Regions from separate parts of the Streptosporangium sp. NPDC000396 genome, predicted to be linked through region 2. Evidence: riboswitches for the same ligand, from Rfam matches in the RefSeq annotation. Region 2 holds a riboswitch; the other holds the start of a gene.
What was found. Region 2 has a riboswitch for thiamine pyrophosphate ahead of ACFY2X_RS21360 (purine-cytosine permease family protein). Riboswitches for the same ligand answer to the same signal wherever they lie in the genome.
Positions count from the first base shown of each region.

Region 1: it holds a riboswitch for thiamine pyrophosphate, as region 2 does, so the genes downstream of both, thiC (phosphomethylpyrimidine synthase ThiC) here and ACFY2X_RS21360 (purine-cytosine permease family protein) in region 2, are expected to answer to the same signal.

Region 1 is NZ_JBIAZA010000032.1:17,962-21,887, forward strand. It holds gene thiC (phosphomethylpyrimidine synthase ThiC) at 4-1,611, opposite strand; TPP riboswitch at 1,600-1,713, opposite strand; gene ACFY2X_RS37465 (GMC oxidoreductase) at 1,890-3,581, opposite strand; gene ACFY2X_RS37470 (succinic semialdehyde dehydrogenase) at 3,735-3,926, opposite strand, start outside.
Region 2 is NZ_JBIAZA010000012.1:219,928-223,853, reverse strand. It holds gene ACFY2X_RS21375 (DM13 domain-containing protein) at 1-220, shown strand, start outside; gene ACFY2X_RS21370 (TenA family protein) at 236-841, shown strand; gene ACFY2X_RS21365 (rhodanese-like domain-containing protein) at 1,202-1,534, shown strand; TPP riboswitch at 1,611-1,752, shown strand; gene ACFY2X_RS21360 (purine-cytosine permease family protein) at 1,742-3,088, shown strand; gene ACFY2X_RS21355 (methylated-DNA--[protein]-cysteine S-methyltransferase) at 3,211-3,819, opposite strand; gene ACFY2X_RS21350 (PAS domain S-box protein) at 3,894-3,926, shown strand, end outside.

The DNA.
Region 1 (3,926 bases), on a different contig from region 2:
GCGTCAGCCCTCGGCCAGAGGCAGGTAGATGCGGCGGCCTCGGCGGGCGAACTCCTCGGATTTCTCCCTCATTCCCGCGGCCAGGGCCTCGTCTTCGGCGATGCCATGTTCCTCGGCGTAGGCGCGCACGTCACGGGTGATCTTCATGGAGCAGAAGTGCGGCCCGCACATCGAGCAGAAGTGCGCGGTCTTCGCCGGGGCGGCGGGGAGGGTCTCGTCGTGGAAGGAACGCGCGGTGTCCGGGTCGAGGGAGAGATTGAACTGGTCCTCCCACCGGAACTCGAAGCGGGCGTCGGACAGCGCGTCGTCCCACGCCTGCGCCCCGGGGTGCCCCTTGGCCACATCCGCCGCGTGTGCCGCGATCTTGTAGGCGATCACACCCGCCTTCACGTCGTCGCGGTTGGGCAGTCCCAGGTGTTCCTTCGGGGTGACGTAGCACAGCATCGCGGTGCCGTACCAGCCGATCATCGCGGCGCCGATGGCCGAGGTGATGTGGTCGTAGCCGGGTGCGATGTCGGTGGTCAGCGGTCCCAGCGTGTAGAACGGCGCCTCGGAGCAGAGTTCCATCTGCAGGTCGACGTTCTCTTTGATCTTGTTCATGGGCACGTGGCCGGGTCCTTCGACCATGACCTGGCAGTCATACTCCCAGGCGATCTTCGTCAGCTCCCCCAGCGTCCGCAGCTCCGCCATCTGGGCCTCGTCGTTGGCGTCGTAGATGGAACCGGGCCGCAGGCCGTCGCCGAGGGAGAAGGTCACGTCGTAGGAGGCGAAGATCTCACACAGCTCCCGGAAGTGCGTGTAGATGAAGTTCTCCGTGTGGTGGGCGAGGCACCAGGCCGCGAGGATCGAGCCCCCGCGCGAGACGATCCCGGTCTTCCGGCGGGCGGTCAGCGGCACGTACGCCAGCCGCACGCCCGCGTGCACCGTCATGTAGTCGACGCCCTGCTCGCACTGTTCGATCACCGTGTCGCGGAAGATCTCCCACGACAACGACTCCGGGCGTCCGCCGACCTTCTCCAGGGCCTGGTAGATGGGTACGGTGCCGACCGGCACGGGAGAGTTGCGGAGGATCCACTCGCGGGTCTCGTGGATCCGCGAGCCCGTCGACAGATCCATGATCGTGTCAGCGCCCCAGCGGGTGGCCCAGCGCATCTTCTCGACCTCTTCGTCGATCGAGGAGACGACGGCCGAGTTGCCGATGTTGGCGTTGATCTTCACGAGGAAGTTCCGGCCGATGATCATCGGCTCGCTTTCCGGATGGTTCACGTTGGCGGGCAGGACCGCCCGGCCACAGGCCAGCTCGTCGCGGACGAACTCCGGCGTGACGCCCTCGCGTAACGCGACGAACTCCATCTCCGGCGTGATCTCGCCGCGCCGTGCGTGCGCGCGTTGCGTGATGCCGGAAGGGTGCGCCGCGCCGGGGGAGCGCCACGCCGATCTCAGCGGAGGCAGGCCCTCGTTCGGATCGGCCGTGTAGGCCGGATCGGTGTAGGGCCCCGAGGTGTCGTAGAGGACGACGGCGGAGCCGTTTGTCAGCGGCACCTCGCGCATGGGCACACGGATGTCCGGACGCGAGCCGATGAGGTAGGTCTTTCGGGCAGGCGAAACCATTGAACGCTCCCTACGCCGGCATTACCCGGTCAGGTTCAAGCGGTCGGTGGCCGCGTCAGCCGCCCTCTCAGCCCGGTGCGCCGGGCTCCCGCGTTCGGTCTTCATGACGTTAACCCGAGATCACCCCATTGCCGCAACCCCCGGCTCTGAGGTATGGGCGCCACCTTGTGCCCTTGTGATCCGGCGGGCCCACCCGCCGGGCAGGCCCGCCGGACACCGGGAAACGGCCGGTGGAGTGCCGCCGTCAGGAGGCCGGTGCCCGCCAGGAGACCGGTGCTCTAGGTGATGTCCACGATGGGCAGGCGGAGGGCGCCGGGGGCGGCGGCGGGCACGACCGGGTTCTTGGGAGCGACGGGCGACAGACGCACGTACGGGGAGCCCGGGGCGGGACGGAGGTCGGCCTCTCCCTTGTTGGGCCACAGCGACATGGCGCGTTCGGCCTGGGCGGTGATGGTGAGGGAGGGGTTGACGCCGGGGTTCGCGGAGATCGCCGAGCCGTCGACGATGTGCAGGCCCTGGTGGCCGTGAACGCGATGGTAGGGGTCGATCACCCCGGTGTCGCGGTCGGCGCCGATGACGCAGCCGCCCAGGAAGTGCGCGGTGGCGGGGATGTCGAACAGGTCGAGCCAGGTCCCGCCGGCGATGCCGCCGATCTCCTCGGCGGCGTGACGGACGAACTCGTGACCGGCCGGGAGCCAGGTGGGGTTGGGCTCGCCGTGGCCCCGCCTGGAGCGGAGCTTCCAGCCGAGCGGCCCCCTGCGCGCGGACAGGGTGATCGAGTTGTCCTTGGCCTGCATGACGAGGGCGATGATCGCGCGCTCGGACCACCTGCGATGGTCGAACAGCCTCGGCACCAGGTGGGGCCGGCGCAGGGCCTCACCGAGAAACGCGAGCCAGCGCGGCGCCCCGCCGCCGTCGATCAGGAGGGAACGGAGCATGCCCATCGCGTTGGAACCGTCGCCGTAGCGGACGGGCTCGATGTGGGTGTAGGCGTCGGGGTGGATGGAGGAGGTGATCGCCACTCCGTGGTTGAGCTTCTCCCCCTTGACCGACGGCCGCTCGAACCCGAGCAGTGCCTCGGAGTTCGTCCTGGTCAGCGCGCCGAGCCGGTCGGACAGCCGGGGCAGCGCCCCCTCGGCCTTGAGACGGTGCAGCAGGCGCTGCGTGCCGTACGTGCCGGCCGCGAAGATCACTTGCTCCGCCGTGAGGGTACGGCGCCGCCAGGGCGCCCCCGTCTTGCTCACCTCGACCCGGTAGCCGCCCTTCACCGGGCGGACCGAGGTGACGGTGGTCTCCGGATGGACCTTCGCCCCGGCCTTCTCGGCCAGGTAGAGGTAGTTCTTGATGAGCATGTTCTTGGCGCCGTGGCGGCAGCCCGTCATGCACTCGCCGCACTCGGTGCAGCCTCTGCGGCGCGGCCCGGCGCCGCCGAAATAGGGGTCGTCGACCTCCACGCCCGGCTGTCCGAAGAAGACTCCGACCGGGGCCAGGTGGAAGGTGCCGCCGACGCCCATCCGGTCCGCGACCTTCTTCGTGATCTCGTCGGCGCGGGTGAGGGTGGGGTTGACCACCACGCCCAGCATGCGCTTGGCCTGGTCGTAGTAGGGGCCGAGCTCGGCCTTCCAGTCGGTGATGCCCGCCCACTGGGCGTCCTGGAAGAACGGGTCGAGGGGTTCGTAGAGGGTGTTGGCGTAGACCAGCGAACCGCCGCCGACCCCGGCGCCCGCCAGGACCATGACGCCGGTGCCCTTCTGCCCGCGCAGCACGTGGATGCGCTGGATGCCCTTCAGCCCGAGCCCCGGCGCCCACAGGAAGTCGCGGACCCTCCAGGAGTTCTTGGGCAGCGTGCTCTCGTCGAAGCGCCTTCCGGCCTCCAGCACGGCGACCTTGTAGCCCTTCTCGGTCAGCCGCAGCGCCGAGACGCTCCCGCCGAACCCGGACCCGATCACCAGCACGTCATAGTCGAACATCCACGATTCCCTTCGGGCGATGACCGGACCCCACCAAACACAGCCGGACCCCACCGGACCCCACCGGACCCAACTGGACACGGCCGTCCCCCGGCTGCCGCGACGGTCAACGGCCGAGTGCGTGACCGTCGCGGGCCTCACCTGCCGCGGGTCTTACTTGAGGTGGAACCTCTTCATGGTCTTGAGCAAGCCCGCCAGAGTGTCGGCGTACTTGTCGTAGGTCATGCCGAGGATCGGCTCGAAGCCCATCCAGGAAGCCTGGCTGGAGATCGTCTGCACCTCGGTGTACTTCAGCAGGCCCTCGGCCCCATGGCGGCGGCCCAGGCCGGAGGCCTTCATCCCGCC
Region 2 (3,926 bases):
CGACCTGCGGGTGTGGCTGAGCGACCAGCCGGTCAAGGAGGGCAAGGCCGGATGGTTCAACCTGGACGACGGCAAGCACCTCGAACTGGGCGCGCTCAAGGGCAACAAGGGCAACGCGAACTACGCCATCCCCGCCGGAGCCGACCTGGACAGCCTGAAGACCGTCACCATCTGGTGCAGGCGCTTCAGCGTCTCCTTCGGAGCGGCCGCCCTGGCCTGAGACAATGCTCTGCCTATGAGCATTTCTGCGGAACTCCACGCCATCGGCCGTCCCCTTGTCGAGGCGCAGCTCGCCCATCCGACGGTGGCGGGGATCGCGAGGGGAGACCTGGCGGAGCCGGTGTTCCGGTCGTGGCTGGAGCAGGACTACCTGTTCCTCCTCGACTACGTGCGGGTGTTCTCCCGGCTGGCCTGGCAGGCCCCTGACGCTCATCTGGGCGACCTGGTGGACCTGGCCCACGCCACCTTCCACGAGGAGCTCAGCCTGCACCGGTCGCTGTCGGCCGAGTTCGGCGCCGACCTCGACGGAGCGAAGAAAGGGCCGGCCTGCGCGGCCTACACCTCGTTCCTGCTCGACTCCGCGGCGGACTACGCCGACGGCCTGGCGGCGCTCTACCCCTGCATGTGGGGGTATTCGACCCTGGGCCGCATCCTCGCCGAGAACCCGCCCGCCGAGCCGCGCTACCGCGCCTGGGTCGACACCTACGCCCATCCGGGCTTCGCCGAGCTGACCGAGCGCATCGCCGTGATGATCGATGAGGCCGTGCCCGACCTGGACCGGGCCAAGGAGCTGTTCACCCGGGGGATGGCTCACGAGCTCGCCTTCTGGGACGTGCCCTGACCCGGCCCGCGTCACCTTCCGGCCGCCGGCGGAGCGCGACGACCCGGCTTCCGGCGGAAGCACGGCTGCGTCACCGGGGCCGAACCCGCTCACTACCTGGGCGTCACCAGGAATTTCGCCCTTAAAATCGGATCCGGGCTCGAAGACCGGGATACGCCGGTGCCGCGCGCCTCACCGGCGCCCGCGTGCCGGCCTTCACCGCCGGAGGCGTGCCCGCCGTACGGCATGCGGGCCGGAGCGGGGGCCGCCGCGATCGGCACGGAACGGCTGGATCCTCCTTAAGGGGATCTATGCATCCATGTCGGTGAGTTGCGGGCGGTCGAGCCACTTTGCGCCCCATCTGGTGACGGACTTGAAAGAATGAATGACATGACTGTTCCTGAGGTCGAAGTGCAGGCCGTGCCGGACGGCGCGTTCCTGCTTGACGTACGCGAGCACGACGAGTGGCGGGCCGGCCACGCGCCCACGGCCGTCCACATCCCGCTCGGCGAACTGCAGGCCCGGGTCGAAGAGGTGCCCAAGGGCGAGCCCGTATACGTCGTCTGCCGTGTCGGCGGCCGTTCCGCGCACGCCGCGGCCTGGCTCAACCACGTCGGCTGGGACGCGATCAACATCGGTGGCGGCATGCAGTCCTGGCACTTCGCCGGCCGTCCCATGGTCAGCGAGAGCGGCCAGGACCCGTTCGTGGCCTGACCTGACCCCTTGCGGGGATTCGCGGCCTGATTCACCCCCTTGCGCAGAGGGGAATGAATGACATAATTCAGGGCGAATTGTCTACCGCGGGAGCTCGGGCGCAAACCGGGCTGAGAGGGCGGAATCACGCAGAGGGTCGCTTATACCCTCCGGCGCGCCGCCGACCGCATGAACCTGTCCGGGTAATGCCGGCGTAGGGAGCGTTTCATGGCGCATGACGTCATCGATTCCAAGCATGCCGAGGCCCCCCTCACCCTCGACCAGGCTCCGCCGAAGACCCTCGGCATGCTCGACCAGGGCGCGTTCTGGGCCAACCTGGGCGTCAGCCTGCTCGGGTTCTCCTTCGCGCTCTACGTGGTCAACCCGCTGCTCGACGGCAACCCGCTCACCTTCACCGCGGCGCTGACCGCCTCCCTCGTCGGCAGCCTGATCGGCACCGCGATGGTCGGCCTCGCCGCGGTGCCGGGGGCGCAGACCGGCCAGCCCTCGATGGTGCTGCTGCGCGGGCTGTTCGGCGCGAAGCTCTCCTACGTCCCGACCGTGCTCAACATCATCCAGATGATCGGCTGGGGCGCGTTCGAGCTATGGGTCATCGCCATGGGCGCACAGGCGATCTTCGGGTCGTCCATCCCCTACGCGGTCTGGGCGATCGCGGCCGGGGTCCTGACGACCGCGCTGACCATCTATCCCCTGGGCGCGATCAGGCTGATCAGGCGGTTCGTCACGATCGGTGTGATTATCTCGGTGGCCTGGTTCGCGGTGGTCTTCCTCCGCGAGACCCCCGCCCAGACCGGCGGCTCCTGGCACGCCTTCGTGTCGGCCGTGGACTTCGTGATCGCCCTGTCGGTCTCGTGGGTGCCGGTCGCGGCGGACTACGCCAGGCACTCGCGCTCCAGCCGCGCCGCCTTCACCGGTGTCGTCGGCGGCTACACCATCGCCCAGGTGGCGTGCCTGGCCGTCGGCGTCTACGCGGTGGCGCTCGCCGGCCACGAGGTGGTGGACAGCCAGCCGACCGCCGTGTTCGCCCCCTTCGTGGCGGCCCCGCTCGGCGCGCTGTTCTTCGGCATCCTCGTGCTGCGCGAGACCGACCAGTCGTTCGCGAACGTCTATTCCACGGCGATGTCGCTGCAGAACCTGATGCCGCGGGTGGACCGCCGGATCTTCTCCGTGGTCATCGGCGTGCTGGCCACGGGCGTCGCCCTCGTCGTCGATGTCAACTCCTACGGGGCGTTCCTCAGCATCATCGGCGCGGTGTTCGTGCCGATGTTCGGTGTGCTGGCGGTCGACTACTTCCTGCTCGGCCACGGCAGGAACTGGGACACCTCCGAGAACGCGCCCTCCCGGTGGTCCATGGTGATCCCCTGGGTGCTCGGGTTCGTCACGTGGTGGCTGCTCGCCGCGCCGCCGAAGGTGCCGTGGTGGGCGAACTTCTGGAACGGCGTCAGGGAGGCCATCGGCTTCGTCCCGCAGCCGTGGATGAGCGCGGCCGTGGGCGCGTTCCTCGTCTCCGGTCTGATCACGCTCGGCCTCGGCGCGTTCCGCCGCCGCCTGTAGGCGGGGCGGCCACCGTACGGGTCGCGGGCGGTGACCCGCGAGGCTCACGGTGGCCGCTACGAGTCGCGGGCGGTGATCCGCGAGTCTCGCGGGCGGTGGTCATGAAGCCCTGTGGACGGTGGCTAGGAGCCCTGTGGGCGGTGGCTGGGAGCCGCCGGGCGAGTGGCTCCCGCCGCCGCCCTCTCGACGCGCAGCAGCCGCTCCTTGGCGGCGGCGCCTCCCGCGTAGCCGCCGAGGACGTTCTCGCTCTCGACCACCCGGTGGCAGGGCACGATCACGCAGACCGGGTTGCTCCCGAGCGCGTTGCCGACCGCGCGCAGCGCCCTCGGCCGGCCGATCCGCTCGGCGATCTCGCGGTAGGTGGTCACCGTTCCGTACGGCACGGCGAGCATCATGTGCAGCACGGTCCTGGCGAACGGGGTCGCCAGTTGCAGGTCGACCATGGCGGTGAAGGTGCGGAGCCTGCCGGAGAAGTAGGCGTCCAGCTCCCGGCGGACCGGGTCGAGCCGCCGGGCGTCCGGCCCGATGAACGAGCCGATCTCCCTGCTGACGCGCTCGAAGACGACGTTTTCGTTCTCGTAGCTGCACGCCACCACCCCTCGGCTCGTCACCGCGAGGGTCAGGCGTCCCACGGGGGCGTCCAGGGTGCCGAACGCGATGTCGGGGTGGGTTATCCCTATGTAGTCGGGCGAGGTCACCCGTAGCAGTGCGTCGAGGTCGCCGGATGACATGGCCCCACCCTTCCGTGTCCAGGTGTGTGGTGACCGCAGGGTATCGGACGGATCACCCTAACGAGTGTCAGCACATGCGGACGAAAGTGCCAAGATCAGGCTGGTTA